One region of the Streptomyces sp. NPDC056987 genome, then DNA from elsewhere that is predicted to be linked to it. Evidence: riboswitches for the same ligand, from Rfam matches in the RefSeq annotation. Region 1 holds a riboswitch; each other region holds the start of a gene.
The links. Region 1 has a riboswitch for S-adenosylmethionine ahead of thrC (threonine synthase). Riboswitches for the same ligand answer to the same signal wherever they lie in the genome.
Positions count from the first base shown of each region.

Region 2: it holds a riboswitch for S-adenosylmethionine, as region 1 does, so the genes downstream of both, ACFTZC_RS10195 (PotD/PotF family extracellular solute-binding protein) here and thrC (threonine synthase) in region 1, are expected to answer to the same signal.
Region 3: it holds a riboswitch for S-adenosylmethionine, as region 1 does, so the genes downstream of both, ACFTZC_RS29460 (putative leader peptide) here and thrC (threonine synthase) in region 1, are expected to answer to the same signal.
Region 4: it holds a riboswitch for S-adenosylmethionine, as region 1 does, so the genes downstream of both, ACFTZC_RS10575 (aminotransferase class V-fold PLP-dependent enzyme) here and thrC (threonine synthase) in region 1, are expected to answer to the same signal.

Region 1 is NZ_JBHURV010000002.1:389,710-394,420, forward strand. It holds gene groL (chaperonin GroEL) at 1-128, opposite strand, end outside; gene ACFTZC_RS04060 (cold-shock protein) at 553-756, opposite strand; gene ACFTZC_RS04065 (MoaD/ThiS family protein) at 1,116-1,391, opposite strand; gene thrC (threonine synthase) at 1,485-2,777, opposite strand; SAM riboswitch class I at 2,795-2,922, opposite strand; gene ACFTZC_RS04075 (glucosyl-3-phosphoglycerate synthase) at 3,148-4,104, shown strand; gene ACFTZC_RS04080 (hypothetical protein) at 4,143-4,307, shown strand; gene ACFTZC_RS04085 (trehalose-6-phosphate synthase) at 4,449-4,711, shown strand, end outside.
Region 2 is NZ_JBHURV010000006.1:264,803-269,513, reverse strand. It holds gene ACFTZC_RS10200 (ABC transporter ATP-binding protein) at 1-1,208, opposite strand, end outside; gene ACFTZC_RS10195 (PotD/PotF family extracellular solute-binding protein) at 1,205-2,335, opposite strand; SAM riboswitch class IV at 2,513-2,634, opposite strand; gene ACFTZC_RS10190 (beta-galactosidase) at 2,860-4,711, shown strand, end outside.
Region 3 is NZ_JBHURV010000030.1:65,215-69,925, reverse strand. It holds gene ACFTZC_RS29475 (NtaA/DmoA family FMN-dependent monooxygenase) at 1-1,007, opposite strand, end outside; gene ACFTZC_RS29470 (LLM class flavin-dependent oxidoreductase) at 1,028-2,242, opposite strand; gene ACFTZC_RS29465 (putative leader peptide) at 2,317-2,433, opposite strand; SAM riboswitch class IV at 2,952-3,097, shown strand; gene ACFTZC_RS29460 (putative leader peptide) at 3,134-3,199, shown strand; gene ACFTZC_RS29455 (glutathione S-transferase C-terminal domain-containing protein) at 3,312-4,109, shown strand; gene ACFTZC_RS29450 (LLM class flavin-dependent oxidoreductase) at 4,154-4,711, opposite strand, start outside.
Region 4 is NZ_JBHURV010000007.1:39,847-44,557, forward strand. It holds gene ACFTZC_RS10565 (hypothetical protein) at 1-141, opposite strand, end outside; gene ACFTZC_RS10570 (Lrp/AsnC family transcriptional regulator) at 357-638, shown strand; gene ACFTZC_RS10575 (aminotransferase class V-fold PLP-dependent enzyme) at 668-2,089, opposite strand; SAM riboswitch class IV at 2,311-2,428, opposite strand; gene trpD (anthranilate phosphoribosyltransferase) at 2,558-3,622, opposite strand; gene ACFTZC_RS10585 (cytochrome bc complex cytochrome b subunit) at 3,856-4,711, opposite strand, start outside.

The sequences.
Region 1 (4,711 bases):
CACTTCTTCTCGAGGACGACGTTGCGGCCCTTGGGACCAAGGGTGACCTTGACGGCGTCGGCGAGCTGGTTCATCCCGCGCTCGAGACCGCGCCGTGCCTCCTCGTCGAACGCGATGATCTTGGCCATGTGAAGTGGTCCTCCCGGACGGATGGGGTCTCCCCTGCTCGAACGCAGTTGAGAGCTTGGGGAAGGATTGCTCCGGACCGCGCTGGCGCCCGCGACGGACGGCCTGAGAGCCGCTGGTTCCTTGCCCCAACGACTCTTCGGGCCTCACCGACCCGGTCCTTAAGTTGTCACTCTCACTCGCAGAGTGCTAACGCCAATAATTAGCACTCGACCCATGAGAGTGCAAGCGCCTACAGGGGTCGTCGAGGGGTGGCGGCCGGTCGGCGGGTGGGCGCAAGCGCCTGAGGACTTCGCCCCCGGAGCCGAGGGGACACGCGTGAGGGGCCCGTATCCCGGTGCGGGATGCGGGCCCCTCATGCGTGAGTGGGTGCAGAGTGCGTACTGACCGCGTACGTGAGTGCGTCGGTGGCCGATCGCGCCGGGATCAGACGGCGAGCTTGACCATGTCCGCCTGCGGACCCTTCTGGCCCTGCGAGATCTCGAACTCCACTCGCTGACCTTCTTCAAGGGTGCGGTAACCGTCCATCTGGATCGCGCTGTAGTGGACGAATACATCCGCACCACCGTCGACCGCGATGAAGCCGTAGCCCTTCTCCGCGTTGAACCACTTGACGGTGCCCTGAGCCATGCCAACTCCCCTATTACTGGCCCTTGGACGGGGCCACACTTCGCGCCGGAACGCGTCGACCGCGGCTGAATGTATCTGCCCAACTGCCCTCTGCAACAGGTCAATCGGACGAGAAATCTGGGCATGGCCGAACACGCATAGTGCTGAATCCACTGCGTTCCGGGGCAAGTCGGGCCGGGCAAAGGGTACGTACACCACATACGGCGCCAGGACTTTGCCCTCATGTTGTCGCGTTCTCGCTCGCGTTGGGAGCGGGCGACGGCGGGGCGTTCCCTTACTCTACCGTGCTCAACCATGTAGAACGGTCCCCTCCGCTTCTGTCGCGGAGAGGACCGTTTCCCTTACGGAGCGCGGCGGCGTCAGCCTCCGGCGACCGCCGGGATGATGGAGATGCCCGCGCCCGCCGGGGTGGCGGTCTCCAGGCCCTGCTCGAAGCGGACGTCGTCGTCGTTCACGTACACGTTCACGAAGCGGCGCAGCTTGCCGTCGTCGTCCAGGACGCGCGCGGCGATGCCCGGGTGGCTCGTCTCCAGGGACTGGATGACCTCGGAGAGGTTCGCCCCCTCCGCGGGGACTTCGGCCTGGCCGGCGGTGTAGGTGCGGAGGATGGTGGGGATACGGACCTTGACGCTCATGATGGGACCTTTCTGCGAAGTCGGAGTCGGAGTGGGTGATCGGCCTGACGGAGGATCACCCGGTTCGTCAGCGGGGTCAGCTTGGCGGCGTGATCAGCTCGCGGCAAGACCGGCTTCGCGGAACGCGTCGAGGCTCGGGCGGATCGTCGCCGTCGGACCCGTGGTCGGCGCCACGGCGTCCAGCGTCTTGAGCCCGTCACCGGTGTTGAGGACGACCGTGGTGAGGGCCGGGTCGAGGACGCCGGCCTCGATGAGCTTCTTCGTCACGCCGACGGTCACGCCGCCCGCGGTCTCGGCGAAGATGCCCTCGGTGCGCGCCAGCAGCTTGATCGCGTCGACGATCTGCCCGTCGTTCACGTCCTCCACCGCGCCGCCGGTGCGCCGGGCGATGTCCAGGACGTACGGGCCGTCCGCCGGGTTGCCGATCGCCAGGGACTTGGCGATGGTGTCCGGCTTCTGCGGCCGTACGACGTCGTGCCCGGCCTTGAAGGCGGTGGAGACCGGCGAGCAGCCCTCGGCCTGGGCGCCGAAGATCTTGTAGGGGCGGTCCTCGACGAGCCCCAGCCTGATCAGCTCCTGGAGTCCCTTGTCGATCTTCGTGAGCTGCGATCCGGAGGCGATCGGGATGACGATCTGGTCCGGCAGCCGCCAGCCGAGCTGCTCGCAGATCTCGTACGCGAGGGTCTTGGAGCCCTCTCCGTAGTACGGCCGCAGGTTGACGTTGACGAAGCCCCAGCCCTCGCCCAGCGGGTCCCCGATGAGCTCGGAACAGAAGCGGTTGACGTCGTCGTAGTTGCCCTTGATGCCGACCAGGTCGCCGCCGTACACCGCGGCCATGACGACCTTGCCCTGCTCCAGGTCGTGCGGGATGAAGACGCAGGAGCGGAAACCGGCGCGGGCCGCCGCGGCGCCGACGGCGCCCGCGAGGTTGCCGGTGGAGGAGCAGGAGAGGGTGGTGAAGCCGAAGGCGCGCGCGGCCTCGACGGCGATGGCGACGACGCGGTCCTTGAAGGAGTGCGTCGGGTTGCCGGAGTCGTCCTTGATGTGGAGCGAGCCGGTGATCCCCAGCTCACGGGCGAGGTTGTCGGCCTTGACCAGCTTCGTGAAGCCGGGGTTGATGTTGGGCTTCGAGGCGACGTCCGCGGGGACGGGCAGCAGCGGCGCGTACCGCCAGATGTTGTCCGGGCCCTCGGCGATGCGCTTCTTCAGCTCTTCGGGGTCCCCGCTCGGCAGGTCGTACGCGACTTCGAGCGGCCCGAAACAGCTCGCACAGGCGAAAATGGGGCCGAGGTCGAAACGCTCTCCGCATTCGCGGCACGAGAGCGCGGCGGCGGGTCCGAGGTCGACGGTCGCGTCGGTACCGCTCCGGACGGTCTGCACAGCCATGATGGCGAGGCCCTTTCTCCTCATCTTCCTCGCGACGTACTTCGCCACGAGACGGAATTGGCACCTTCCCCACCGTGACCTCATGGTCGGCGGGAGGGTTGCCGGGACTTCAACGGGCCGTTCCCTCAGTCCCTCTGGATGAGCGCTATGGCGCCGGAGCCTTGGTCCGGTGCGTTTGTTCACGTGCTGACCCCGGCATGCCGTGGTCATTCGCGTTGTTCAAGACTGTAACCGAAGGGGCGGAGGGTTGAGATAGTCGTCCGCACCGCGAGATGGATCACGTTGCGGCGTGTATGCCGGTGTGCGTGCCGACGTACGAGCCATGAGACATCACGTACCTGACAGAGAACGCGCGCAGGGAGTACCGAACGTGCTGGAAGAGGTGGAGCACTGGCTGACCAGGCGTTCCTGGTCGGCGGGGGACCGTACGCCCGACCGGCTCCTGGCGGCGAAGGCGGCGCGCGGCGCCACGGTGAGCGTGGTCCTGCCGGCGCTCGACGAGCAGGAGACGGTCGGCGCGATAGTCGCCGTCATCCGGCGCGAGCTGATGGAGCGGGTCCGGCTGGTCGACGAGCTGGTGGTGATCGACTCCGGCTCCGCCGACCGTACGGCCGAGGTCGCCGCGGCGGCGGGCGCGCGGGTCGTCCACCGGGACACGATCCTGCCGCGGCTGCCCGCGCTGCCCGGGAAGGGCGAGGTGCTGTGGCGGTCGCTGCTGGTGACGCGCGGTGACATCGTGTGCTTCGTCGACGCCGATCTGCGGGAGTTCTCGCCGGACTTCGTCTCGGGGATCGTGGGCCCGCTGCTCACCGAGCCCGAGGTGCAGTTCGTGAAGGCGATGTACGACCGCCCGCTGCGCCAGGGGCCGGCGCCGGAGTCCGGCCAGGGCGGGCGGGTGACCGAGCTGGTGGCGCGCCCGCTGCTCAACCTGCACTGGCCCCGGCTGGCGGGCTTCGTCCAGCCGCTGGGCGGGGAGTACGCGGCGCGCCGCTCGCTGCTGGAGCGGCTGCCGTTCCCGGTGGGGTACGGCGTGGAGCTGGGCCTGCTGGTGGACGCGCTGCACACGGTGGGGCTCGACGCGCTGGCCCAGGTGGACGTGGGGGTACGGCTCCACCGCCACCAGGACGACCGGGCGCTGGGGCGGATGGCCGCGGCGATCTACCGTACGGCGCAGCTGCGGCTCCAGCGGGGCCATCTCGTACGGCCGCTGCTGACGCAGTTCGAGCGGGGCGAGGACGGCTTCGTACCGCGGACACACGCGGTGGACACGGAGGAGCGCCCGCCGATGCGGGAGATCGCGGAGTACACGGCCGGACGCGCGGCGTAACATCAGATCATCGCACCATTTGTCTACATTGCCCCCTCATGAGACTGAATCACACGTTTTCAGGGGCTTCGGAACTGACCTGGGTGGTGCTGGCTCAGGTCGGCACCACGGCCGAGCGGCTGTGGCTGCTGGGCGGGATGGCGTTCGCGCTGACGGGCGCGGGGGTGGTCGCGCTGGCCGCCGCGCGCGGGAGGCGCGACTGAGAGCCCGCCGGGCCGGCCTCCGGGGGGGGGCACTCCGAGCGGGCCTCCGGGCGGCCTCCGGACGGGGGGAGGCTCCCGGGGCCGGGGACGTCACACGAGCCGTACGTTTGAGCGTTTCCGGGACGGGCTAGGTTTCGCGACATGGTTACCGAGCCGTCAGAAGCTTCCGGCACCCCCGCGCCCGCCCGTGTCCTCGTGGCCTCCAACCGGGGCCCCGTCTCGTACACGCGGCGCGACAACGGGACGCTGGAGGCCCGGCGCGGCGGCGGCGGGCTGGTGTCGGGGCTGTCGGCCATCGGCTCGGACGACGACGCCCTCTGGGTGTGCGCGGCGCTCGGCGAGGGCGACCGGGAGGCCGTACGGCGTACGGAGGGCCGCCTCGACCCGGCGGACACGGGCGGGCA
Region 2 (4,711 bases), on a different contig from region 1:
GCGCCGCCGACTGCGGGGGCTTCCCCGGCCTCGGCGACTCCCCCGCCGCCCTGACCGGGCCCGAGGAGGATGACATCGGCGGCCGACCAGCCGAAGGTGACCCGCGCGCCGACGGCCGGGGGCTCCTCGGCGGTTCTGGCGTTGACCGCGACGCCCTCGGCGACGACGATCTGCGCCTGCCACGCCTCGCCGGTGAACGCCCGGTAGCCGACGATCCCGGAGCCGCGGACGGCTCCGGTCGGGGCTCCGGCGTCCGTGTCGGCCGCGGCTCCGGCGTCCGCGCCGCCGTCGTTCTTGGCCGCCGCCTCGGCCTCCGTCTCGGCGGCCGTGACGGTGACGCGTTCCGGCCGTACGGCGAGCGTGACCGGGTCCCCGTCGGGCAGCGTGGCGAGGCCGGAATGCAGCCGTACCCCGCCGACGTGGAGCGTCCCGTCGCGGGCTCCGGTGCCCTCCAGGATGTTGGCCGCGCCGATGAACTCGGCGACGAAGCGGGTGGCGGGCGTCCGGTACACCTCGGTGGGCGTGCCGAGCTGTTCGACCCGGCCGCCGTTCATCACGGCGATCCGGTCGGAGAGCGACATCGCCTCTTCCTGGTCGTGCGTGACGAAGACCATGGTGATGCCGAGGCGCTGCTGGAGCTCCCGCAGCTCCACCCGCATCTCGCGGCGCAGTTTGGCGTCGAGGTTGGACAGCGGCTCGTCGAGCAGCAGCACGGCGGGCCGGGTGGCCAGCGCGCGGGCCACGGCGACCCGCTGCTGCTGGCCGCCGGAGAGCTGCCGCGGCCTGCGGTCCGCGTACGCCTCCAGGCCGACGAGGCGCAGCGCCTCGGCGACGCGTTCGTCCCGCTCGGCGCGCTCGGTGCGGCGCACCTTCAGGCCGTACGCCACGTTGCCTGCGACGGTCATGTGCGGGAAGAGCGCGTAGTTCTGGAAGACCAGGCCGAGCCCCCTGCGGTGCGTGGGAACGTCGGTGAGGTCCGTGCCGTCCAGGGTGATCCGGCCCGCGGTGGGCCGGACGAACCCCGCCAGGCTGTTGAGGAGAGTCGTCTTGCCGCAGCCGCTGGGGCCGAGGACGGAGAGGAACTCGCCGCGCCTGATGGAGAGCCGGCCGACGTCGAGGATGCGCTGCCCCTCGTACCCGGCGGCCAGGCCCTCGATCTCGATGTGCGCGGCGGTCCCGCCGCCGGCGTCGTCACGCTGCCCGGTCACTTGAAGATCTGATTCCACCGCTGCTGCCATTCATTCAGCTTGGGGGTCGCCGTCTTGTAGTCGACCCAGGTGAACGTCTTGTAGACGGCCTCGCCGTACTTGACCTTCGCCTTGAAGTCGGGGCTGTAGTCGATGGTGTCGTTGCCCGCGCCGTAGAAGGTCCCCTCGGCGAAGGGCTTCTGGTACTGGGCGGCGCTGAGGTAGTCGAGGAACTTGTAGGCGGCCTCGGTGTGCGCGCTGCCCTCGGGGACGTAGTACGAGGTCAGCGCGCCGACGGCGCCGGAGGCGGGGTAGCTGAAGCCGATCGGCTGCCCCTCCTTGGCCATGGCGAAGGCCCGGCCGTCCCAGAAGGGCACGATCCAGGCGTCGCCGTTCTGGAGGACGGTGGAGACGCTGCCCGCGTCCGCCGGGAACGCCGAGACGCAGTCCTTGAGCCCTTCGAGCTTCTTGAACGCCTTGTCGACATCGGCGGGGTCGGAGAGCTTGCCGCCGTCCTGGGAGACCAGCGCGGAGAAGAACTCCAGGCCCGCGTTGTAGGTGAGCGGGGGCAGGGCGACATGGCCGCAGTACTTCTTGTCGAAGATGTCGGTCCAGTCGCGGGGCGCCTGCTTGATCTTGTCGGTGCGGTACAGCAGCCCGTTGGAGCCGGTGGTCAGCGGCACGCCGTAGGAGGCGCCCTCGACCGTGGACTGCTGGGTGAGCACCGGGTCGAGCTGCTTCCAGTGGCTGAGGTCGCCCGTCTTCAGCGGCTGGAGGAGGCCACCGCCGACGGCCTGGTGCAGGGAGCCGGGGGTGAGGGCGACGACGTCGAACGGCGCGTTCTTCCCGCCCGCGGCACGGAGCTTGGTGAGCCAGGCGGAGTCGGCGCCGTAGACGAGGTTCACCTTGATGCCGGTGTCCTTCTCGAACGGGGCGACGAAGGACTTCTTGAACAGCTCGCCCCAGGGGCCCGCGAAGGCCGTGACGGTGATCTGCTCCCCCTTGGAGCCGGACCCTCCGTCGCCGGAGCCGCCGGAGGAGCCGCCGGTGTCGACCCCGCAGCCGGCGACGGCGGCGAGGACAGTGGCGGCCGAGGCGAGGACCAGCAGGGGGCGTCGCCCGCGTGGGCGTGGCAGGGCAGCTCTCATGAGGGCAGGACTCCTCGGTGCGGGGTGACGGCGAACGGCGCGCCGGCCCGTGGGTGATGGTTCGCCGGCCGCTCGTCGAGCGGGGGCCGCTGGGCGGGGCACCATGACGACGTGCCCTGAGGCATCACGTCCGCTGTCATCTCGTGCTCCCGTCACAGGTACTGGACCTGGGTGACAGGTCCGCGCTTGCTCCCGGCACATCGGTGTGCGCGTGGAGCCGTGTCATCACCCGGGGCACCCCACCGCAGAAGGAGGGTTGCCGCCCAGCAAGCCGGGGCTTGTCGCTGGGACTCGTGACGGCCAAAAACGTAACACTCTGTGGCTGGTTTCTGAAGATGAGGCGGATCACATGATGATCACACCTCGATCACAGGGTGGACGATTCAGGACAAAGCTGTATAAATATCTGCCCACGTGGCCGGGCGTCACCGCCACCCGGGCGCCACCGCGTCGGCACCGGCACCACCATCAGGCCATTCATTAATTAGGAATACTTCTTGACACGGTCCGGGAGCGTGCCGACGATGAAGCGATCTCCCGAGCCGTCGTCGACGCAGGAGCCGCCCGTCGTGTTGTCGCTGCGCACTCATGACCTGACCGCTCCGCTCCCCGGCCCGACGGGGCACCTGAGGATGGGCAGCCCGGACGGCGTCCCCGCTCCCCTGGTCCCCGACAGCCGCAGAATCCTGCGGGGCCGGGTCCCCTGGCTGCCCGTCATGGCGGAGTTCCACTTCAGCCGCTACCCCGCCGCCGAGTGGCGCGAGGAACTGCTGAAGATCCGCGCGGGCGGGGTCGACACCGTGGCCACCTACCTCTTCTGGAACCAGCACGAGGAGACCCGCGGCGCCTTCCGGTTCGACGGCGGTCTCGATGTGCGCCGCTTCGTCCTGCTCTGCGCCGGACTCGGGCTGTCCGTCGCCGTACGGGTCGGTCCCTGGTCGCACGGCGAGTGCCGGGGCGGCGGCTTCCCCGACTGGCTCGACGGCACCGGCTGCGCCCCGCGCACCGACGACCCGGCCTATCTGGCCCTCGTCGAGCGGTACTTCGCCCGGATCGGCCATGAGCTGCGCGGCCTCTCGTACGACGAGGGCGGCCCCGTCGTCGCCGTACAGATCGAGAACGAGCTGTACGACGCGCCCGGCCACCTCGCGACGCTCCGCCGCCTCGCGGCGGCCGCGGGCATCGCCGCCCCGCTGTGGACCGCCACCGGATGGGACGCCGCCGATCTGCCGCGCGACGTCCTGCTGCCGGTGTACGGCGGCTATCCGGAGGCCTTCTGGCTCCCGGCGCACGGCGGGTGGGCCCGGGAGATGCGCCGACACTACGTCTTCACCCCGGTCAGGGACGACCCGAACATCGGCGCCGATCTGCGCCCCGCGGTGCGGGCGGGCCACGGGGTGCCGGACGACGGCCGCTACCCGTACATCACCTGCGAACTCGGCGCGGGCATGGCCGTCGCGTACCACCGGCGGCCCCTGGTACGGACCGCGGACATCTCCGCGCTCGCGCTGGCGAAGCTGGGCAGCGGCTCGGTCTGGCAGGGGTACTACCTGTACCACGGCTGTTCGCAGCGGCTGGATCTCGCGCTGCCCAACCAGGAGTCGCACGCCACCGGTTACCCCAACGACCTGCCGGCCGTCAGCTACGACTTCCAGGCCCCGCTGGGTGAGTACGGGCAGGTGCGCCCCTCGTTCCACGCGCTGCGCGCGCAGCACCTGCTGATCCAGGACTCCGGGGCGCGGCTCGCGGACATGCCGCTGCGGCTGCCCGACGTGACACCGGCCGGCCTCGACGACCGGTCCACGCTCCGCTGGGCGGTGCGCTCCAGCGGTACGGAGGGCTTCCTCTTCGTCAACAACCACCAGCCCCACGAGCCCCTCCCCGACCACCGCGAGGTGCGCTTCCGGGTCGAACTCGACGGCTGCGCCCGGCAGTTGCCCGCCACGCCGGTGACCGTGCCCGGCGGCGCGCACTTCGTGTGGCCCCTCGGGTACGAGGCGGGGCCCGGCGTACGGCTCGACTGGGTGAGCGCGCAGCCGCTGACCCGGCTGGAGATCGACGGGGTGCCGACCGCGGTGTTCGCCGCCACGGCGGGGATCACCCCGCAGTTCCCGCTGCCCGCCGGGGCCGTGGTGTCGGGTCCCGCGCGGACCGCCGGGCGGGACGGCGCGGCGGTGGTCGTGGAGGTCACCGCACCGGGCACGGAGGCGGCGGTGACCGTGAGCGGGCCCGAGGGGCCGGTCCGGCTGCTCTTCCTCACCGAGGAGCAGGCGCGCCGCCTCCAGCGGGTCCGGATCTGGGGCGCGGAGCGGCTGGTGCTCTGCGACGACGCCGTCCTGGCCGACGGCGGCGAACTGCGCGTCCACACCGAGGCGG
Region 3 (4,711 bases), on a different contig from region 1:
CGGGCGACGGTGTGCTCGCCGAGGTCGGGGTCGATGTCGGGGAGCGGGCCGTCCGGGTCGTACGCGGACAGGTCCCGGTTCCAGACGAACTCCAGGTGCTTGATGGCCGTGGCCCCGCTCACCTGCAAACGGCGTACCTCACGGGCCTGTTCCTCCGCCTCCGCGTCGGTGTCGCCGAGTACGAAGCTCGCGGCGGGCAGGATCAGCAGCTGGTCGGCGCCCCGGCCGTACCGGGGCAGGCGGCCCTTGACGTCGGAGTAGAACGCCTGGCCTTCCGCGAGGGCGGCGTACCGGCTGAAGATGGCGTCGGCGCTCGACGCGGCGAACTCGCGTCCCTCGTCGGAGTCCCCGGCCTGGAAGATGACCGGGCGGCCCTGCGGGCTGCGCGGGACGTTGAACTGCCCCTGGATGTCGAAGTGCCGGCCCCGGTGCACGAAGGCTCCGGCGCGTGCGTCCCGCAGGAACGTGCCGGTCTCCCGGTCGGCGACGATCTCGTCCCCGTGCCAGGAGTCGAAGAGTTCGTTCGCGGTGGCCAGGAACTCCTTGGCGCGCGCGTAGCGCTCCTCCTGCGGGAGGAAGCCGCCGCGCCGGAAGTTCTCTCCGGTGAACGCGTCCCAGGAGGTGACCACGTTCCAGGCGGCCCGGCCGCCCGAGAGGTGGTCGAGGCTGGCGAACTGGCGGGCCACCTCGTAGGGCTCGTTGAAGGTGGAGTTGATGGTGCCGGTCAGGCCGAGGTGTTCGGTGACGGCGGCCAGCGCGGCGAGGACGGTGAAGGTGTCGGGTCGGCCGACGACGTCCAAGTCGTATATTTTTCCGCCCTGTTCACGCAGCCGAAGCCCCTCGGCGAGGAACAGGAAGTCGAACTTGGCGCGTTCGGCGGTCCGCGCGAAGTGCGCGAAGGAGCTGAACTCGATATGGCTGTCGGCCTCGGGGGCGCTCCACACGGTGGTGTTGTTGACGCCGGGGAAGTGGGCCGCGAGGTGGATCTGCTTGAGCGGTTGGCTCACGGTAGGAGGCTCCTTCGGGCTCAGACGGCCGGGGCGGCGGCGTAGCGGTTGGCGGGGCGGGAGAGGCCGAGCAGCCCGCGCAGGGTGCCGGCCTCGTACGCGCGGCGGAAGGCGCCCCGGCGCTGGAGTTCGGGGACCAGGCCCCGGGTGATCGCCGGGAGGTCGTGCCCGGCGACGGCGGGACGCAGCCGGAAGCCGGACAGCCCCGACGACTGCAGTTCCTGGAGCAGATCGGCGAGCCCGGCGGGGGTTCCGGTGAAGACCGGGGCGTCGCCGGTGTACGGCTGTCCCGCGAGGGCGTCCAGGCGCTCCCGGCGGGCCACGGCCTCGGCGGGATCGTCGTCGAGGAAGACCAGCAGGTCGCCGAAGACGTGCAGGGGTTCGCCGGCGCGGCCCGCCGCCGACTGCTCGGCGCGGATCTCCTCGACGACGGCGCGGGCCTGAGCGGCGTCGTACGGGGTGACGTAGCCGATGTCGGTGGCCCGGGCCACCAGCCGGTAGGGGATGGTGGCGTGGGCGAGGGCGCTGACGATCGGCTGACCCTGGGGCGGGCGGGGGGTGATCGAGGGGCCCTTGACGGCGAAGTGCCTGCCCTCGAAGTCGATGTAGTGGAGTTTGTCGCGGTCGATGAAGCGGCCGGTGGCGGCGTCCCGGATCTCCGCGTCGTCCTCCCAGCTGTCCCAGAGCCGGCGCACGACCTCGACGTGGTCGGCGGCCTCGTCGAAGGCGTCGGACAGGGCTTCGTGCCCGGCAGGCGTGGCGTACTCCTCGCCGTGGAGCGGCGGGACCGTACGGCGTCCGAAGTGCGCGGCCTCGTTCCGGCGTGCCGAGATCTGTACGCGCAGGCCGGCGCGGCCGGTGCTCACGTAGTCGAGGGTGGCGATCGCCTTGGAGATGTGGAACGGCTCGGTGTGGGTGGCCACGACCGTCGGCACCACACCGATGTGGCGGGTCAGCGGGGCGACCCGCGCGGCGATGAGGACAGCGTCCAGACGGCCGCGTACCTGGTCGGTGCGGCCGTCGGGTTCGGTGAGGGACGAGGACTGGAGGCCGAGGGCGTCCTCGATGGTCACGAAGTCGAGCAGGCCGTGCTCGGCCTCGGTGACGAGGTCGGTCCAGTAGGCGGGGTCCAGCAGTTCGCGGGGGCGGGAGACCGGCTCGCGCCAGGCGGCCGGGTGCCAGCCGGCGCCGTCGAGGGCGACGGCGAGGTGCAGCGGCGAGGGTGACGAGGACATCGGGAGACGCCTTCCTGATCAGCCGTACGGGGAGCCGGTCCCCGTACGAGGGGTGCGGCTGCGAGGGCAACAGGTCAGGGGCGACAGAGCGCGCCGGCCACGCGGAGCAGGTCGATGTGCGTCCGGGAGTACAGGTGCAGACGGCGGGGCGGGGCCGGGTCCACGGCGCGGTGACGGGACACGGGACGCATGTGCCTCACCTCCACCTTTCCGGCCCGGCGGCCCCGGAGGCCCGGCCGGCCTCACGCTCGCGGCTGTCCTGGGGCGCGCCGCTCACTCCTCGGTGCGCCGCTCACCGGTCAGCAGGCGCAACAACGCGGCTGTGGCTTTCATTCCGCTGTCCGGCTTCTTCTCCGTCCCGGTCCGCGGCAGCGGTGGTCGTCGGGGACGGGGAGAACCGTCAGTCGTGGCAGAGGGCGGGACAGTGGCGGAGGGCGGGACAACGGGCCGGACACAGCGCGCTGTTGACGCCCGACAGGCCGACGGAGCGGTCCGCGCGGAGCGGGACACGGCGCGGGTGCCGGTGTGCGGCCGTCCTGTCAGCTCCGTACATCGCTGTCACCACCGCTTCTCCGGCCCTGGGGGCTCCCGTTGTGCGCCGCACGGTAGGCACCTCCCGAAAAGAATGTCAACGCGGGTGACCATCAGGTGAGACCGCGCACCCGGCTTCCTTGACGCCGTCACCGAGGGCACCGAGACTGATGTGGACGGTCACGATTGTCAGCGCCCACGGCGCGGGTTCCGCCCGCTCGTGTGGTCATCGGCCCCGGCCCGCCGACAGGCAACCCTTCCACCGCGACGGGGTGCTCCGGGTGACGACCGGGTTCCGCCGACGCGGCGGGGCAAGCGCGGTCCCGCGTCTCGCGGGCCCCGGAGGTGAGACGGGTGGCAATGCCGAGGAACGGCTTGACGAGGCGCCTGCACATCGACCTGTTGCGTGTCTCCAGCGCTTACTGATCCGCCGCCGGTCCGTGCGATCCGGACCGGTGCGAGAAGCGCAGTCGCTCCGCATCCGGCCGCCGGTGCCCACCAGGCGGCGGTGGCCTCCTCGTTCCCCAAAGGGAGAGTCATGCCCGAGACAACTTTGCGCAGCCCCGGCACGGCCGTGTCCGGCGGTCGTCCCCCGGCTCCTTCCGCGTCGGCACTTCCCGCGCCGGCCCTTCGCCCCGGGGTGGCCGCGGCCTCCCCCCGGCCGTACCGTTTCCACAGCCGGATCGGCGTCGGCCTGGCCGGGGGCTTCTACCCGGCACCGCACCGCTACGATCTCTACCTCTCCGCGGGGTGTCCCCGCTCGCTGCGTGTCTCGATCACCCTCGACCTGCTCGGCCTCGGCGGGTCGGTCGCCACCACGCTCCTGACCCGTCCCGCCGGGACGCCCGAGGCCTTCGCCTCGTTGCGCGGCGCGTACGAGGCCACGGTGCACCACTACGACGGGCCGCTGACCGTGCCCGCGCTGCGCGACCGCTGGAGCGGACGCATCGTCAGCAACGAGACCCCGGCCATTCTCCGCGACCTCGGGGGCCTGCTCCCCGGCGACGACGGAGCCCGTCACCGCGCTCTCAACCCGCCGGCCCTCGTCCCGGAGATCGACGCGCTGCGCGACCTGCTGGACCGGGACGTCACCCCGGCCGGACCGCCCTCGGAACGGTCGGCGGCACTCGGCCTGCTGGACCGTCGGCTCGCCTCGGGCACCCACGCGTTGGGCGACACGCTCACGGCCGCGGACGTGGACCTGTGGGTGGCGCTCGTCCACCTCGGCCCGGCCGGCACCCTCTGCTCGTACCCCCGGCTCGGGGCGTACGTACGCCGCCTCGGCGCTCATCCCGCCTTCCGGGACAGGACCGGGGCGGTGTCCGACGCGGCGTGAGGGCGGGCGCGGCGCCGCGCCGGCCGTCGTGCCGTCCACGGCGGTCAGCGCAGCCTGGGCAGCAGTTGGTCGCCGACCCGGGCGGTCTCCTGCTGGTACGGGGTGTCGGAGAGGACGAAGTGGGTGACGCCCAGGGCGCGGTAGTTGTCCAGCGCCGTGGCCACGTCTGCGGCGGAGCCGACCAGCCAGGTGGTCGCCGCTCCTTTGCCGCCGACGGTGCCGGGGGCGGTGTACAGGCAGGTGTCGAGGACCTCGCCCCGTGCCGCGAGGTCGAGAAGCCTCTGCTGTCCCGCGGCGGTCCTGCCGTTCTCCGTCCAGGCGGTCTCCCCCGCGCTCCGGGCCGTCCGCGCGACCTTCTCCTCGGCGGCCCGCCAGGCCTCCTCCGTGGTGTCGCGCACCACCGTGGTGATCCGCAGGCCGAACTGGAGAGGCCGGTGCCTGCGGCCCACCTCCTCGCTCAACGCCTTCAGCCTCGCGATGCGTTCGGCGACGCCGTCGAGTGGTTCGCCCCAGAAGAGCTGCACGTCCGCCTCCGCCGCCGACACCCGTTCGGCGGCCTCGGAGGCGCCGCCGAAGTAGAGCGTGGGATGGGCCCGGGTGCC
Region 4 (4,711 bases), on a different contig from region 1:
CGGCTCCCCGGCCAGGTCCAGATGGACGTACTCGACGACCTTGGACGAGCGCGTCACATCGAACCTGGTCAGATTGCCGCACAAGGTACAGCGCCACCGGGTGGAGGCCGTGGGCTGCGGAACCGTCGGAAGTGCTGCCATCGTTGGCGTCCCCTTGCTCTTCTTTTCCATCGTCCCTAAGCGGTGCCCCGCGATGCGGCGTCGAACCGCGGACGGCACCCGGCAACCCTACGGCCTCATGGCTCTCCCCCGCCGCCGCGGGCTTCGAAGCGGGCATTCTCCTCGCCTGGGTGCGGTACGGGCGTACCGATAGAGTGAGGGGCCCAGCCGGCGGCCACCGAGGGAGAACGCCAACCGTGATCACCGCGATCGTGCTCATCAAGACCAGCGTGGACCGTATCCCCGAGATCGCCGAGGCGATCTCCGCCCTGGACAGCGTCAGCGAGGTCTTCTCGGTGACCGGGCAGTACGACCTGATCGCCATGGTCCGGGTCGCCAAACACGACGACCTGGCGGATGTGATCCCCGGCCGGATCAGCAAGATCGCCGGCGTCGAGGCCACGGACACGCACGTCGCGTTCCGTACGTACTCCCAGCACGACCTGGAGGCGGCCTTCGCGATCGGACTCGACGCGTAGACCGCCTCTCAAGCAGGCTTCGTACGGGGCTACGCGGCGGCGCCGTCCCGGTCCGGGACGCAACGGCCTTCCTCCGTACGGTAGTTCCACCGCGCGCCGTCGCTCACCAGCTCCCGTACCGCGCGCACGAAGCGCTCCACGTGCTCGTCCGGCGTCCCCGCGCCGAAGCTGACCCGGATCGCGTTGAGCGAGCGCTCGCCCGGCTCGGCCTCCGGGGCGCCGCACTCCCCCGGGTCCTGCGGGTCGCTGCCCAGCAGCGTCCTGACCAGCGGGTGCGCGCAGAACAGACCGTCCCGTACGCCGATGCCGTACTCGGCGGAGAGCGCGGCGGCGAAGTGCGAGCTGTTCCACCCCTCCACCACGAACGACAGGACGCCGACCCGCGGCGCGTCGTCGCCGAAGAGCGAGAGCACCTGGACCTCGGGCACCGTCGCCAGTCCCGCGCGCACCTCGGCGACCAGCCGCTGCTCCCGCTCGGCCAGCGCGTCGAACCCCGCCTCGGTGAGCGCCTGGCAGGCGGAGGCGATCGCGTAGACGCCGATGACATTGGGCGAGCCGGCCTCGTGGCGGGCGGCCGTGGCGTGCCAGTCGACGTCCACCCCGCCGTCGGCGCGGCGCGCCACCTTGCGGCTGGCGCCGCCGCCCGCGAGATACGGCTCGGCGTCCTGGAGCCAGTCGGCGCGGCCCGCGAGGACCCCGGAGCCGAACGGCGCGTACAGCTTGTGGCCGGAGAAGGCGACCCAGTCGACGCCCAGCTCCGCGATGTCCACGGCCTGGTGCGGGACGAGCTGCGCGGCGTCGAGGACGATCCGGGCGCCGTGGGCGTGCGCGGCGGCGGTCAGCTCCCGTACGGGCCACAGCTCACCGGTCACATTGGACGCGCCCGTCACGCAGACCAGCGCCGGGGCGCCCGGGTCGCGCTCGGCCAGCGCCCGCTCCAGGGTCGCGACGGCCTCCGCCGGGGTGCGCGGGGCGTTGAGGTAGGTGACCCGGGCGTCACGCCAGGGCAGCAGGGAGGCGTGGTGCTCGGTCTCGAAGACGAAGACCTGGCAGCCGGCCGGCAGCGCGGCCGCCAGCAGGTTGAGGGAGTCGGTGGTCGAGCGGGTGAAGACCACCTGGTCGTCGGCGCGGCAGCCGAGGAACTCCGCGACGGTGCGGCGGCTGTTCTCGAAGAGGTCGGTGGAGAGCTGCGAGAGGTAGCCGGCGCCGCGGTGGACGCTTCCGTAGTACGGGGCGTAGGCGGCGACGTCGTCCCACACCCGCTGGAGGGCCGGGGCGCTGGCGGCGTAGTCGAGGGCCGCGTACGTGACCTCGCCGCCGGTGACGAGCGGGACGGTCACATCGCGGCCGAGCACCGGAAGCGGTGCTCCACAGGCGGGGTCCTCGGACCCGGCGGAGGCGGTGGTGGAGGTGGTGGCAGCGGAGAAGGAGGCGTTGGGGCGTGCGGACATGGCGTTGTCTCCCGGCGAGAAGAGTCGGAACAGCTTCAAGGACCCACACGGCGCCGTCACAGCATGACGGCATGACAGAGGTGGCGCCAGATGCGGATGTTGCCTCGACGCACGGAGGAGACCGTACGGAGGCGTGTTGAAGAAGGGGCGTAAGAGCCCTAACGCATTCGCTTGCTCACGAGACTGCTCCCTTGAGGACCAGGACCCCAAAGGTGAGAAGGGGTCCGCGCTTGCCGCGGACCTCGCTGCCCACGGCCTGGTCTTCACCCGGGGCACCCCGCCACGGACGGAGGGTTGCCGGACAGCGAGCCGGGGCCTTAATCGCTGTCACTCATGACCTTGGCCGAAAGTATCGCACGGCGGCACGGACCCCCCAAGTGCTGTCCGCGATACGGGACGGGCACGCTCAGGGTCAGAAAGGGGGGCCGGGACGCGCGCTCCGCGTCCCGGCCCCTCCCCGGCGCCCGGTCAGGCGTTGCTGGCCGCCACCCAGCGGGCCAGCGCGTCCCGCGCCGCGCCCGAGTCGATCGCCTCCGCGGCGCGCGCGATCCCCGCCGCGAGCTGGCTCTCCAGCGGCTCGCCCGTCAGGTCCAGCGCCACCAGCGCCGCCGCCGAGTTGAGCAGCACCGCGTCCCGTACGGGACCGGTCTCGCCCGCCAGCAGCCGGCGCGCGACATCGGCGTTGTACGAGGCGTCCGCGCCGCGCAGCGCCTCCACCGGGACCAGGTCCAGGCCGACGTCGCGCGGGTCGAAGGGCTGCTCGGTCACCTTGCCGTCCCGCACGGTCCACACCCGGGAGGTCGCGGTGGTGGTCAGCTCGTCGAGCCCGTCGTCACCGCGGAAGACCAGCGACGAGTTGCCCCGCTCGGCGAGGACCCCCGCGACGATGGGCGCCATCCGGACATCCGCCACGCCCACCGCCTGGGCTCTGACCCGGGCCGGGTTGGTGAGCGGGCCGAGGATGTTGAAGGTGGTCTGCGCGCCCAGCTCCTTGCGCGCCTTGGCCGCGTACCGCAGCGCCGGGTGGAACTTGACCGCGAAGCAGAACGTGATGCCAGCCTCCTCCGCGACCTCGGCGACCCGCTCCGGCGTCAGCTCCAGATTGACGCCGAGCTTCTCCAGTACGTCCGAGGCACCGCTCGCGGAGGACGAGGCGCGGTTGCCGTGCTTGACGACCTTGGCGCCCGTGCCCGCCACGACGATCGCGGACATGGTGGAGATGTTGACGGTCTTGGCGAGATCGCCGCCGGTGCCCACGATGTCGACCGTACGGCCGGGCACCTCGATGGTGTGGGCGTGCGTGTACATGGCGCGGACCAGCCCCGAGACCTCCTCGACGGTCTCGCCCTTCGCCCGCAGCGCGACCGCGAAGCCGGCGATCTGCGCGTCGGTGGCCTCGCCGCCCATGATGCGGTCCATGGCCCACGCCGTGTCGTCGGTGGTCAGGTTCTCGCCGCGCAGCAGGGGGTTCAGCACGCCCGGCCAGGTGCGGGCCGCCACGGTGTCGCCTCCGACAGGGGTAACAGCGCTCATGCTCGCTCCTGGGTGTCTGGGACGGCTGCGTGGGCCTCGTACGGTGTGACGGCGTACGGCCCGGCCGCAAGCCTATCGGCGGACCCGGGCCCTGGTGGAAGAGTGCCCGTACTGCGGACGCGGACGCGCGGGCGCGTAGGACACCGCGGGTGGCACGCCGAGGGCCCCGGCCGGCTCCCTGGGGAGACCGGGCCGGGGCCCTCGGTGGTGGCGACCTGTGTCAGGCCGGGCGATCAGTGGTGGCCGTGGCCGCTGGTGATCTCCTTGTACTCCTCCGCGGTGGGCTTGGGGAGCTGGTTGTTCTCGCCGTAGTAGCCCTTGCTCAGCTTGACCCTGAGCTTCTCGACGGGCGACACCTTGCGGCGTACCCCGTTCTCGTCGGTCTCGGGGCCCAGCTCGGCGGGCTCGTACTGCTCGTGCGCGGTCAGCTTGTGCAGGTCACCCTGGTCCAGCGGGGTGTGGACCTCGATGAACTCACCGTGCGGCAGCCGCTTGATGACACCGGACTCGCGGCCGTGCAGCACCTTCTCGGCGTCGCGCCGCTGGAGACCGATGCAGATCCGCTTGGTGGCGATGAAGGCGATGACCGGTCCGACGAAGAAGGCGATCCGGACGAACCAGGTGATCGCGTTGATCGACAGATGGAAGTGCGTCGCCCACAGGTCGTTCCCGCCGCCGACCAGCAGGATGAAGTACCAGGTCAGCCAGGCCACACCGAACGCGGTACGCGTCGGGGCGTTGCGCGGGCGGTCCAGGATGTGGTGCTCCCGCTTGTCCCCGGTGACCCAGGACTCGACGAACGGGTAGACCGCGATCGCGACCAGCACCAGCGGGAAGATGATCAGCGGGATGAAGACACCCAGGACGAGCGTGTGTCCCCACGCGTTGATCTCCCAGCCCGGCATCACACGGATGAGACCTTCGGAGAAGCCCATGTACCAGTCGGGCTGGGCGCCGGTGGAGACCTGGTCGGGCCGGTACGGGCCGAGGGCCCAGATCGGGTTGATCGTGGCGATGGCCGAGACGATCGCGATGACCCCGAAGACCAGGAAGAAGAAGCCTCCGGCCTTGGCCATGTAGACCGGCAGC